4 regions of the Paenibacillus sp. FSL H7-0703 genome follow, and region 3 is predicted to be linked to each of the others. Evidence: riboswitches for the same ligand, from Rfam matches in the RefSeq annotation. Region 3 holds a riboswitch; each other region holds the start of a gene.
The links. Region 3 has a riboswitch for cyclic di-AMP ahead of MHB46_RS00700 (3D domain-containing protein). Riboswitches for the same ligand answer to the same signal wherever they lie in the genome.

Region 1 (3,269 bases), 4.3 Mb from region 3:
GTCCACAACATCCTCATTCCGGTCAATGCCTAGCACCTCGCACCCCATATCCACCAATTGCAAAGCCAGGCTTGAGCCAAACCGCCCCAAGCCAATAACTACAAACTGCTGCGTTTTCATATCTACTCGAAAACTCCTTATCTGAATCAATTTCATAAATGGGGATTTTGCAAAAATCCCATAAGCGACTTCCAATGAAGAAGATATAGATCGAAATGGTTTAGTTCGTCTATATCTTGACTTCGGAGCGACTGGTATCGAATTTTGCAAAATCCTGAAATGATTAAACCAACGAAATGTATATGAAATGATTCATCCTATAATCATTTTGCCTTCCGGATGACGATATAATTCTTTACCCTTTTTCGGCCCCAGTGCATAAGCTAGCGTGAGTGGCCCCAGTCTACCTGCAAACATCGTCAGGGTAATCACCAGCTTACCTATGACTGTTAAATCAGGTGTAAGCCCCATCGACAGCCCCACCGTACCAAACGCAGACACCGTCTCAAACAAGATCATCAGAAAATGATGATCTTCGGTTGCCGACAAAATCATGGTCACCCCGATCACGAACAGCAACCCCAGCAGTGTAATGGTCAAAGCCTTGTAAATTCGTCCCTGCGCAAGTCGGTACTTGAACAGTACAATATCTTCCCGCCCCCGCAGCATCGAAATCACTGCTCCAATGAGCAGGGCGAATGTTGTGGTCTTAATCCCGCCTCCAGTGGAGCCAGGGGAAGCCCCAATAAACATGAGTATGATGATAAAAAACTGCGTAGCCTGCCGCAAGCCTGCGATGTCCAGCGTATTGGCACCTGCGGTACGGGGAGTAACGGACTGGAATAAAGATCCCAGTAGCTTACCACCCCAATCAAGCGAGCCAAGAGTCTTTGGATTCGTAAACTCAAATACAAAAATCACGAGCGTGCCGACTACAATCATAGCGCCCGTCATGCTGAGTACCACCTTGGTGTGCAAGGACAGTCTCTTGCGCTTGCGATATTCTGCCAGGTCTGACATCACTACAAAACCAATGCCGCCAGAAATAATTAGAAACATTGCGGTAAAATTAACAATCGGATCATATACATAACCTGTCAAGCTGCGAAATTCACCGAATAAATCAAAACCAGCATTGTTAAACATGGAGATGGCATGCCAGATTCCAAAATAAATCGCCCTGCCTACAGGCATATCAAAGGACCAGCGAACCGAGAATATCGTAGCGCATACGCCTTCAATAACTAGTGAGTACAGTAATACCTTACGGATTAACCCGACAATTCCCTCTACAGAAGTCTGATTCATCGCTTCCTGCAAAATGAGACGCTCCCGCAAGGAAATCCGACGCTTGAACACCAGTGCAATCAAGGTAGCCATGGTCATAAAGCCAAGACCGCCGATCTGGATCAGCGCAACGATGACAACTTGACCAAAAGTGGTAAAAAAGAGCCCGGTATCCTTTACGACAAGCCCGGTTACACAGGTCGCAGAGGCGGCAGTAAACAAAGCGTCTATAAACGCAAGTGGCTTTCCTGTTGTATTGGAGATCGGCAGCATTAACAATAAACTACCTATAAGAATGATAATGGCAAAGCCCGCAACGAATATCTGCGGTGGAGAAAGCCGAAGCCAGCTTGCATTGGGATTCATCTATTCATCACTTCTCTCCTAATCCTTAAAACTATAAAAACAGTGATTTAATACGGTGTAAGCTCGCTACGCGTTCCATTTGATCTTTCGATCGTCGTTGCCCCTGAATTTTTTGATTTTTCCAAACCTTAGTTAACTATAATTAGCATTCCCTGAATACAGGAAGAATGCATGTCAAGCACTACTCAGCCCCCTGTGCTATTGGCGGGCAGTAGCGAAAGGGGCAGAATTGTTCTGAAGAAGCGAAGCGTTTGCCTTTATCTCCGGATTTTAACCATTAAAGGGGGTATACAATCAAAAAATCCGGGGATAACAGCAATCGGAAGAATAATCTGCACCCGCAGCGGTCTAACCAATCCAAACACTTTTATACGCACAAAAAAAGACACCGGAAAACCGAGTGCCTGACTTGGTTCCTGCTCATAGCCTACGAGGTTAGCTGACGGATTCGGGCAGCACAGTATGCCCTATTTACACTTCCGATCCAGCAGGATCGGTTGTAAAATTCACCCCAGTAACATGGTTCCCCCGTTTTCCCATAGAAATTCGGCTCAACTGTATATCATTACCTATGTATTTTATAGGCATTGCCTCAAGATTATAATCCTTCTATATCCAGATCACAAAACCGATTTCGCCGAAAAAACGTGAAATTGGCTTTATTTTGCGAATGGGCATCGTTTAATCGCAGCTTATCTAATTTTATTGGAACTTTAAAGTGCTTTCACTCTATTTTCATGAATATCGCTGGTCTGTTGGCGGGAACCTGTGCAGTATGATATCTTTAATGGATGTTCTTATTTACAGATTAAGGAGGAAACTCATGAATCCTATCGGGAAACCGGTCGTGCTCACGGCCAACTTCAAAAAATTAGGCTTGCTGGGCGGGATTGGCCTGATTTGCTTTTTTATCTTTCAATTGCTTATTCCCTCGCTTAGCAATCCGAGTCCAGAATCAGTAATGAACGCAAAGGTCATCAGCAAACAAGAAGCGGTCATACACGCATTGGACTTCGCCCGCTCCGAGCTGGGCTATACTGAATCACAGCCTGAGGAGCCCGTCGTGACCTATCAGGCCGAAACAGATTTGTACGGTTATTTATCTAGAGAAAAACTGCTTCAACAGTACGACCGTACATGGAAAAAGAGTTACCCTTACGAAACCTTTCGGGTCGATCTGCCTGAATCCTCAGCGAAGAGTAAGCTGCAAATTCATGTGGATTTATCCACTGGCAAGGTCGTTAGCTTTAAACGAATCACCTCCAGCACCAATTACACACAGGCTGATATTTCTACGGATGAACAAGCACGTAACAGGCTTGTACGTGTGGCTGAGGACGGCATGACCCTCGAAGCCAAGGAGCAGGCGGCCGCAGTATGGGTCAAGCGCTTTGGCTTTAAGCCGTCGGATTTGAAGCTTGCGACCACTGAACAAGAAGGCGGATTAAAGTATACCGTAGACGATAAAAAAATCGGCGCCTCGGTACTTACACTGGCTTTTACTTTTGAAGACGGTGATGTTCGCTCCTTCACTCAAAGCTTTTCGGCCCCGTCGTCCTATACCGATTATATCGAAAAGCAAACATTTTGGGCGAATTGGATGACCTATGCGGGTT
Region 2 (3,269 bases), 3.0 Mb from region 3:
ACATCTGGAGAAACTGGAGGGCTGGGAACTGGAGGAAGGACGTTGGATCGTTCGAAAATATAATTTTTCCAGTTTTATGAAAGGGATTGCATTCGTGGATGAAGTTGCCGCTATATCTGAAGCATTCAATCATCATCCATTTATTACGATTGATTATAAGACCGTGACTCTGCGTTTGACCTCTTGGGACGACGGCGGTATTATGGCCGTGGATATTAAGGAAGCCCAACAATATAATGAAGCTTTTGAAAAAATGCGCAGCAGTCATTGAGCTTGTAATGATCTGTCGTATGATGATAAAAGCGCCTTCGCTATACAACATCGTGGTTGTATGCCGAAGGCGCTTTTATCATAGAATCTGGGTTGGGTGCTCGGGACGATATACCATACAATAAAATGGTTTTTTGCCATCAGGAGTCTGGCGTTCATAGGTATCTGTAAGCTCAAATCCAGCCGCCTTGTAGGCCCGGATAGCGCGCCCATTCCAAGTGAGCACCTCTAGATCAATTTCATTCTTCGGGTTGCGTCGTTGAGCTTCCTCTGCAATGGCACGGACAAAATCAGAGCCTTTGCCATGTCCGCATCTGTCAGGATGCATTCCAAGACCTAGCCGGGTCACACCGATCATAGGAAAATATTGAGCAAATCCCGTCAGTTTGTTCTCTTTATCCAGTACGGCAACATATTGCTCTTGGCGAAGCGTGGGACTTCCGAATTCGACTTCAAGCGCCTTCATTTGTTCCCAGGGGAGCCAACCGTATATGTTATAAGGTGGATCATAGTGCCACTCACAAATTGCAGCCGCTTGATGCTCGTCCATCGGTACGATCCGATAGTTGGATATTGAGGCCGGCATGTGTTCCATCCTCCTTTTACACAGGTACTTCAATCATTAACAACAGATTGTAGACAAGTTGCAGAGGAATGGCAAGCGTGTTTATTTCATACCTAAGTCGGGTATACATTCAATAAGAAGGAATTACTGCTCATATGCTCCCCCAGCGGTGACGGTAAAACCGACGATGTTCGCTACAATTGAAACCTTTTGAGGTCTCAGTTCGTCAGTAAAGATAATAATTGCTGATGTTGTGGACATAAAAAACCGCAATTCGATTCCGGCCAGAATCAAATTGCGGCTAGGGTTAGCTTGCTGTGCGTTAGTTATTCTACGTTATCGTCATCAGGAATGTCTGAAGCTACAGAATGGTAAGCGTCTGTGCTCATAATTCTTTTTGCACCGACATAGCGGTTAGCGTAATAATTTTCGTTCAGTGAGCTAACTACTACACCACGTGAAGTCGAGGAGTGGGCAAATTTCCCTTCACCTACGAAGATACCTACATGGGAAATGCCTCTTCCTGTGGTGTTGAAGAACACCAGGTCCCCAGGTCTCATTTCATCGCGGGATACAGAAGATCCCATTTTGAATTGTGATCCGGATTGATGCGGAAGTTTAATTCCCAGTTTGTTGTATACGTACATTGTGAAGCCGGAGCAATCGAATCCCTCGAGTGTAGTGCCTCCGCTTCTGTAGTTCGTTCCTTTGGCATCTTGAATGACCTGGTCCATCTTAGAGTCTGCATATGCACTGCCGCCACCGAATGTAAAAGATGTAAAGGCAATGGCAAGACCCATAGCTGCGATCGTTAGCTTCTTCTTCAAAAAAAATATACCCCTTCCAATGCCTGCGAGGTTAGCTTAAGGATTCGGTAGAAGGTTCCCCTATGACCACTCTGTTGCGAGATCAATTCACCCAAACTGGTTCCCCCGCTTCCTAGGTGCCAGGAATTAGGCTTAACTTAAGATGTGCACCTTGGAGAGCAGTATTCACAATAACGTTATTTTTGAGATAAAGGTTACAATAAAGATTACAAAGTTGTTACTATCAGTTCACTGCGATTATTGTAACAAAGACGGCTGGCTTTGGCAAATGTTTCATTGCAAAAAGTTACAAAAAAAATCTGCTCCTAATGTCCCAGGAACAGATCTTGTTAACAGTATTCAGTTATGTGTCGTTTGCGCGAGTATGAATCAAGGTTTTTCGACAGACGGAAATGAAGTAAAAAACATAAAGGCAGGGCTTAGCTTCTACTAGAGATATCGGTATGCCATAGTCTGTACTGCGAACTGATATGCCACAGCCTGACCAGACTAGTAACAAAATGATACGATTGCTGGAGAATGAGCGCCAGCATGCCAGTCCAAATCATCGCCACGGTGCCAAATAGACCGAAGACCAGCAGCACACAAGCACCGAGCAAAAGGGATATACCGACAGCTGGGAGGAGCCGGCGAAAGAAGGCGAGCAGGGACGATAGTATGGCGTGACCACCGACAGTACCCAGTTGCATATACAGGATGCACTGCCGAATGAACCATCCGTATGCCATCCATCCAATGACATAGGGCAATAAATGCAGCAGATAAGAGGAAGATTGAAGTGCTCCTGCTACAATAGGGTAGAGTCTCGGTACTACCCAAAAGGCGGGAAGCAGCAGCAGTCCCAACTCGATGGTGTAATACAACAGCGACGACATGCCATGGCGTTTCATACCCTTGAAAAAGGACAGGCTTTGCGGTTCAGTCGCATCGGTATGCAGACTTTGATATATTCCGGCTCTAATGAAGGGAGTGATCAGTATGCGTAGTACAGTCGCCCCTAGTAGTATCCACAAATACACATGTACTTCCCGGCTGTCCATCAGAGCAATCTGACTCTCCATCCAAAATAAGGTCTGTCCCAGCTCGTTTTGACCCTGATCAGGATAACGGAGCAATAGCGGGATAACGGCAGACTGCACCAGCCGATAGATAAACACCCCCCACAGTAGTCGATACAGAAATAAAATGATAACGATATAGAATCGTATGCGCACCAGCGCCCAGCCCTCTTTTATAACAGTCCGCATCTATAGACACCTCACCATGACAGACTTCCAAGCAGTGTCTCCAACAGCTTGGTTACACTTACACTCCAACGGGTTTGTTGCTTTTCGTCCAATTCGGCTTTTAGGCTATTGTTAATATGCTTGTTCTCCAGTGCAATGGTATATAAGGGATCAAGGGTTACATAGGAAACGGGAGAAGTACTTTTGATCCGAAAAGTTGTGCTTTTGCCCGCGCCGTCCCAAGCCTTGAATATCGTGGTACCATCCTTGAAGGTAAATTGGACAGGGATCTTGGGATAATCCGCCCCTTTTTTGCTGACCGTCACGACTGCTTCATATCCATTCTCCAGCTTGTGGTTTGTGATGTGATCCACTGAAAAG
Region 3 (3,269 bases):
TATAATCACATTGTCTCTGAATAGTTCAGCATATCTGGCTGAAATTTTCCGGGCAGGTATCCAGGCAGTAGACCGTGGACAGATGGAGGCTGCTCGTTCGTTGGGTATGGGACGCGGTAAAGCTATGCGTCATGTCATTTTGCCGCAAGCGTTTAAATCTATTTTGCCTGCTATCGGTAATGAGTTTATTACGATCATTAAAGAATCATCCATTATTTCGACCATTGGGATGGTGGATATTATGTATCAGGCCCAGGTCATTAAGAACATCACCTACGAAGGATTAAGTCCGTTCGTAATAGCAGCCGCTATTTATTTTGTAATGACATTCAGCTTGTCTAAGCTGCTGGGTTTATGGGAAAGGAAGTTGAGAGCCAGTGATCACCGTTAAACAACTGCGTAAATCGTTCGGTAAGAATGAGATTTTAAAAGGCATTGATATAGATATAGCCAAAGGTGAAGTCGTCGTCATCATCGGTCCCAGTGGTTCGGGGAAGAGTACGTTTTTGCGTTGTATGAATCTGTTGGAACAGCCTACAGACGGGGAGATTTTATTTGAGGGCGAGCCGATTACAGCTCGTGGCCATAATATTAATGTAACCCGGGAGAAGATGGGGATGGTGTTCCAGCATTTTAATCTTTTCCCGCATAAAACAGTGTTGCAGAACCTGACACTTGCCCCAACACAGGTTAGAAGACAGTCAGGGAAGGAAGCGGAAAAAATTTCGCTAGAACTCTTGCGTACCGTAGGGCTTGAGGATAAGAAGAATACCTATCCGAACCAGCTATCCGGAGGACAGAAGCAACGTATTGCGATTGCGCGTGCTTTGGCCATGCAGCCGCACGTAATGCTGTTCGATGAGCCGACTTCTGCATTGGACCCTGAAATGGTTGGAGAGGTTCTGGATGTAATGAAGAAGCTCGCCGAAGGCGGCATGACAATGGTAATCGTGACGCATGAAATGGGTTTTGCCCGCGAGGTGGGCGATCGAATTATCTTTATGGATAACGGTCAAATTGTAGAGCAAGGTACACCAGAGCAGGTATTTGGCACTCCAAGCCATGATCGCACCCGTGATTTTCTTGCCAAAGTATTGTAAGGAAGTGCTGATATAATCTATAAAAAAAGCCCTCCGTTTGACGGAGGGCTTTTTTCCTTTTTGTCACCATTTCCCCATACTTTCGTAACAAATATCGATTTCTTGATGACAAAATTGTAACGAGTATAGTATGATGTTCAAGGTTCCCAACATTTTCATGCGGATAAGGTTACAAAATTGTGATATTATGCAGTAAGCCAAAACTTACCGGGACAGCATGTGGTTATGACAACCGCTGAATGCTGGGCCCAAACTATGGGAAGTGCGGGGGACGTAACAACGGCAGTCATTCCGATACGTCATAAGACGATGTGGAATATGCCTAGGGGTGAATTGCACAAGCATAGGGCTTCTCCTGAGTCCGAATCCGACAGCTAACTTCGCAGGCATAACAGAGGAGGTACATATCTTTGAAACATCTAAAACATATTGGTAAAACGATGAAATTTGCGGTGCTTGCCGCAGCTATTGCAGGGCTGGCACAGACAGCTGGAGTAGCGGATGCTGCTTCGCTTCACACTGCCAAAGAGGGCGATACCTTCTTTTTACTTGCTCAACGTTATGGAGTATCGGTAGACGAGCTAACGAAGGCGAACCCAAACATTGCCTCCAACAATATATATGCAGGTCTGCAAATTAAGGTGCCTGACGAAAAAAGTGTGAAGGCAGCTTCGGATTCGAAGCCGCAGCTTCTTACGGAGAAAGCACCAGCAAATGAGGGGCCAACGATTGAAGCATGGGGTAAAACATTCAACTATAGCAAAATAGTTGACGTTAAGGCTTCTGCGTATTCTGCTGCAGCTGATGAGAATGGTAAATGGGGAGCAGTGGACTACTACGGCAATCCGCTTAAACTAGGTACAATTGCGGTAGACCCGAACGTCATTCCGATGGGCACGAAAGTGCTGGTTACAGGCTATTCCCACCCAGGTTTGCCGGATCATTCTTTTGTAGCTGTCGCTCGCGATCAGGGCAGCGCCATTACAGGAAAACGGATTGATATCTTTATTCCTGGTAACAAATCATTTGTGAACGACTTTGGATTTCAAAATGTGAAGCTGTACGTTATTGATAAATAACATTGTACGTATATAAGTTTAATTAAACATAATATATATTATGTAAACTTAATACCTGTACACTACCGCATATAACTAGGTCGGACTCTTATTAGGTCCTATCCGTAAAAAAAGGCTGTCTTGATGAGCAGAAAACTTCTGCTGGTAAGACAGCCTTTTTACGTTGCTTTAGCTTGTAGCTCAATCATAAACATATTGTTATTTCCGTTCCGAGGTATGGAGTAGCCGGGGGACTGTCACAAATTTGTAGCCCTTAGCTTTTAGAGAGTGAATTAGACCCGGCAGAGCTTGGACAGTGCCTTGCAAGTTGGAACTTTGACCTCCACCTGCGTGCATTAAAATAATAGAGCCAGGCCCGGTAGCTGGGATCACATTGCGCTGAATTTGTGTTTTACTTAGTCCCTTCCAGTCGAGAGAGTCTACATTCCAATTGACAATCATATAGCCATGACGACGTGCCCATTGGATTTGAGGCTCCGTGATTTCACCGTAGGGTGGACGAATCAACTTGGGGCGAAAACCTGCGCTGGCTTGTAAAATACGTTCTGTTTTTATAATCTGGTTGCGAAAGCGTTCTGGTGTGGCCTTCCTAAAATCCGGATGAGTATAGGAATGGTTTCCTATAGCATGGCCTTCACGGATAATACGGCGTATGATCCCCGGATGCTTTTCCGCACGGTGACCGACGATGAAAAAGGTGGCTTTGATGCCATTGGCGTGTAATACGTCCAAAACCTGCGGCGTATACCTAGAATCGGGCACATCATCAAAGGTTAGGGCAATTTGGCGGGTGTGTGGGCCGCACATTTTAAAAATGTCCGCATGTTTTTTACGCAGCATTGCTAATGTAGGAGTAGCACGATCTGTGCTCTGTTGTTGTACAGAAGAAGCAATAGCTGCTTCCTTGGGATGGGGCGTTCCGATGTTGGGAGGCGCATCCGCGTGAACGGGTAAACTTGAAAATGCTAGTAACAGTGCCAAGCATGGCAACACTCCCCTGTACGGCATATGTATCCCCCCTTTCCGTGCAGTGGTACCTAGTGGTGCTCTCGACTATTATGTACCTGTCCTATTAAAAATATGCTGGTAA
Region 4 (3,269 bases), 1.7 Mb from region 3:
CATATAAACACACCCAGAATCGCATACATCAGCATATTCATCAGCCCGACACCCTTGCCGCCAAAAATGACGTTTAGCATCATTTCTCCCAAAGCAGCCATGCCACCCAGCGGGGTTAGTGTATCATGCATATTATTGACCGAACCTGTCGTTGCCGCTGTTGTGACCGCAGTGAATAAAGCCGATTGTCCAATGCCGAAACGAACCTCTTTCCCTTCCATGCTTCCCTGAGAAGCATCCACACCCAGTGTCTGGATTAACGGATTACCTGTCTTTTCAGACACGTACGTAATGGATAGAAAAATTAGAAACAATACCATCATGGAGCTAAAAATAATCCAGCCCTGCTTACGATTACGGGCAAACAATCCAAAGGTATACGGCAACGAAGCCGGCATTACCCACATTGCCAAAATTTCCAGCACGTTCGTCCAAGGACTTGGATTTTCAAAAGGATGCGCAGAGTTAGCTCCCGCATATCCGCCCCCGTTTGTCCCCAAATGCTTGATGGACTCCAGAGAAGCAATGGGTCCCATAGAAATTTGCTGTTGTGTTCCGCTCAGCGTCGTAAGATCCGCCGTAGGCTGAAGCGTCTGTGGTACCTTCAATCCAACCAGCACCAGCGTAAGCACAAAGGCCAGCGGCAGGAAAATTCTTATAATGGCTTTAATAAAATCTTGAAAGAAATTGCCCATCCCTTCACCGCGCCGCGTCAATCCCCTCATAAAAGCCGCAGCAACCGCAAAACCGGAAGCAGCCGAAGTGAACATCATCATCGTGACGAACGCCATCTGTGTCAGATACGTAAGCCCGCTTTCTCCGCTATAATGTTGGAGATTCGTATTCGTCATAAAGCTGATTACCGTATTAAAAGCTAGTGATGCTTCCATATTACTGTTTCCAGCCGGATTACCGGGAAGCATTCCCTGTAAACGCAACAGCAAGTAGCTGATTGCCACAAGCACGGCGTTCGTAGCAATGAAACTCATAACATACGTAGTCCAACGCATGCTCTCCACTTTCTTCAAGCCTACTACCTTATAAATCAGCTTTTCTGTTCTGCCAAAAATCCGATCCGTCCGATTGGGTTCATTCGAGAATACATGATACATATATGTACCCATTGGCTTTACCAAGAGCAGCAATATAACGATCACAATTCCAATTTGAAGCAGCTCCATCCTTTATTCCTCCTTCAAAATGCTCCTGCGTTTGGAACAACAGACCTGCTTCCAGAGCACCAATTGTGTGCACACGTTTGCGAAAACCTGCTACCTATGATGCTTTAATGTTCAGATCTGTTGTTCCCGCCCGCTCTATCCCTACCAGTGACTAGAACTTTTCAGGGTTCAGGAGTGCGTAGATTAAATACATAAACACAATAGCCGTAAGCCCGAGTATAACGATCATCCTCTTCGTCCTCCTTTAGAGGTCTGCGCATCACACCAGCGTACAAACAGCAGTATCACTCCATAACTCACAGCCATGACGAGCAGCATGTATATATCCATCATGTTTATACCCTCCGTATCGGTCTTCAGATCGCCATTCTTATTTCATCATAAAATCATAAAACAACTATGTTATAAGTGCTTATCCGTTCAGCAGAAAACCCACCTCTCCGTTCAATGTGTAGATCACATGGTCCGCTCCCAATCCCCGATAAATTCCTTGTGGATTACAGCCGTGTGTAATAACATAGATCGATTCCGATGTTAGTGGTCGACATATTTGTAGGAAACGGCAAGTCAGATTCAAGCTGTTCTCGAACAAATACACACTACCAATTTCTTTTTTTGGAAAATTCCATTTTCCCGCTTGCATGGTATTGATGCGGACAATGTGCTCCACACCCATTTTTTTGAGCTGTCGTTCCTCCTGGGCGCTATTCGTCAGAACTGCAAACGCCAATTTTTTGTAAATAAGCAATTTCACAAAACTTCTGCCCGCTTCATTCGGTGCAGTGACAATAATTAACCGACCTTCCATCAGTAGCTCCTCTCCCGGTATAAAAAGACAACAAAAAGAAGCCGAAGGAAAAAGGCTTTCCTCCGGCTTCTGACATATCCATGATAAAATAAACCATGGCTGCACACGGCGGTTTGTTGCCTCTCCCTGTACGCTTACGAGGTTAGCTGTCGGATTCGGACGTGAGAGTCGCCCTATTTCTGGCACTTGACCGGAAAATTCACCCCATGAGACACATGGCTTCCGAAGCCGTACAGTCTCGATTGGTTCCCCCGCTTTTGCAACTGCAAAATTCAGCGCTATAGACATTTCGTTGTTGCTTCATTCAAGTTAATTTGAAATTACGTCTTGAATCATACACCCGCGCATGGAAGACTGTAAAGCTCAACTGCAGGGTTATAAATCGGCCTTTAGAGCATAGAAGATTAATAATAACGCTTACAATGCAATTATGCTTCTCACAGCTCCTCCAATCTCTGTTTTTCATCCCTTTTTGAAAATGACAAGCATGTCAATATTGGCGTAGGGTAAAGCGTTTTTGGCCATTTTTTGTAAAAAGAGAAGAAAATACGCTATATGTACCAGCTAAACACCGATTGAACCCTCTTTTATAAGAAGAAACACCTTAATTCGCTTCATTTGCGGTGCGATTTACTGTTTTAAACAAAATACGATTTTACAGCGGCTAAAGGCTTGATACAGCTTTTCCAGACTTGCAACCTTGTTTTTAATTGCTTACAATTTAATTGTTGAATATTGAATAAGGAGAGATACTATGACCGTTTATGAATATGATGCGCAAACCCTGCAAGGGAAACAAATTCCGTTATCCACATATGAAGGGAACGTTCTGCTTATCGTGAACACTGCCAGCAAATGTGGGTTAACCCCCCAATACAAAGCGCTACAAGAGCTATATGACCAGTACCATGAACAGGGGCTCGAGATTTTGGGATTTCCCAGCAATCAGTTTGCCAAACAAGAGCCAGGTTCCAGCGAGGAGATTTCCGAGTTTTGCCAGATCAATTATGGGGTTACCTTTCCGATGTTCGCCAAAACAGATGTCAATGGCGATCAAGCACACCCCTTATTTCGCTACCTGACCCAAACAGCTCCGGGGGTGTTAGGGTCCAAAGCGATCAAATGGAATTTTACTAAATTCTTAATTACAAGAGAAGGTAACGTATTTAAGCGCTATGCACCGCAAACCACTCCAGATAAGCTGGCGGGAGATATAGAGAAGCTTTTGCAGCAAAACTGACATTCTTCATTATCACAGTTAATAAACGACCTGTTGCAAC

Region 1: another riboswitch for cyclic di-AMP. It lies ahead of MHB46_RS19915 (TrkH family potassium uptake protein); the one in region 3 lies ahead of MHB46_RS00700 (3D domain-containing protein).
Region 2: another riboswitch for cyclic di-AMP. It lies ahead of MHB46_RS13715 (C40 family peptidase); the one in region 3 lies ahead of MHB46_RS00700 (3D domain-containing protein).
Region 4: another riboswitch for cyclic di-AMP. It lies ahead of MHB46_RS07690 (hypothetical protein); the one in region 3 lies ahead of MHB46_RS00700 (3D domain-containing protein).

What each region holds. Positions count from the first base shown of each region.
Region 1 covers NZ_JBBOPF010000001.1:4,464,529-4,467,797, reverse strand. The annotation lists gene MHB46_RS19920 (potassium channel family protein) at 1-120, opposite strand, end outside; gene MHB46_RS19915 (TrkH family potassium uptake protein) at 313-1,653, opposite strand; cyclic di-AMP (ydaO/yuaA leader) riboswitch at 2,063-2,215, opposite strand; gene MHB46_RS19910 (CPBP family intramembrane glutamic endopeptidase) at 2,477-3,269, shown strand, end outside.
Region 2 covers NZ_JBBOPF010000001.1:3,111,531-3,114,799, reverse strand. The annotation lists gene MHB46_RS13725 (4a-hydroxytetrahydrobiopterin dehydratase) at 1-271, shown strand, start outside; gene MHB46_RS13720 (GNAT family N-acetyltransferase) at 350-856, opposite strand; gene MHB46_RS13715 (C40 family peptidase) at 1,162-1,662, opposite strand; cyclic di-AMP (ydaO/yuaA leader) riboswitch at 1,668-1,805, opposite strand; gene MHB46_RS13710 (hypothetical protein) at 2,082-2,909, opposite strand; gene MHB46_RS13705 (M1 family metallopeptidase) at 2,921-3,269, opposite strand, start outside.
Region 3 covers NZ_JBBOPF010000001.1:153,833-157,101, forward strand. The annotation lists gene MHB46_RS00690 (ABC transporter substrate-binding protein/permease) at 1-391, shown strand, start outside; gene MHB46_RS00695 (amino acid ABC transporter ATP-binding protein) at 378-1,100, shown strand; cyclic di-AMP (ydaO/yuaA leader) riboswitch at 1,336-1,504, shown strand; gene MHB46_RS00700 (3D domain-containing protein) at 1,511-2,179, shown strand; gene MHB46_RS00705 (polysaccharide deacetylase family protein) at 2,378-3,187, opposite strand.
Region 4 covers NZ_JBBOPF010000001.1:1,810,588-1,813,856, forward strand. The annotation lists gene kdpA (potassium-transporting ATPase subunit KdpA) at 1-1,181, opposite strand, end outside; gene MHB46_RS26215 (potassium-transporting ATPase subunit F) at 1,333-1,410, opposite strand; gene MHB46_RS07690 (hypothetical protein) at 1,594-1,989, opposite strand; cyclic di-AMP (ydaO/yuaA leader) riboswitch at 2,105-2,277, opposite strand; gene MHB46_RS07695 (glutathione peroxidase) at 2,744-3,229, shown strand.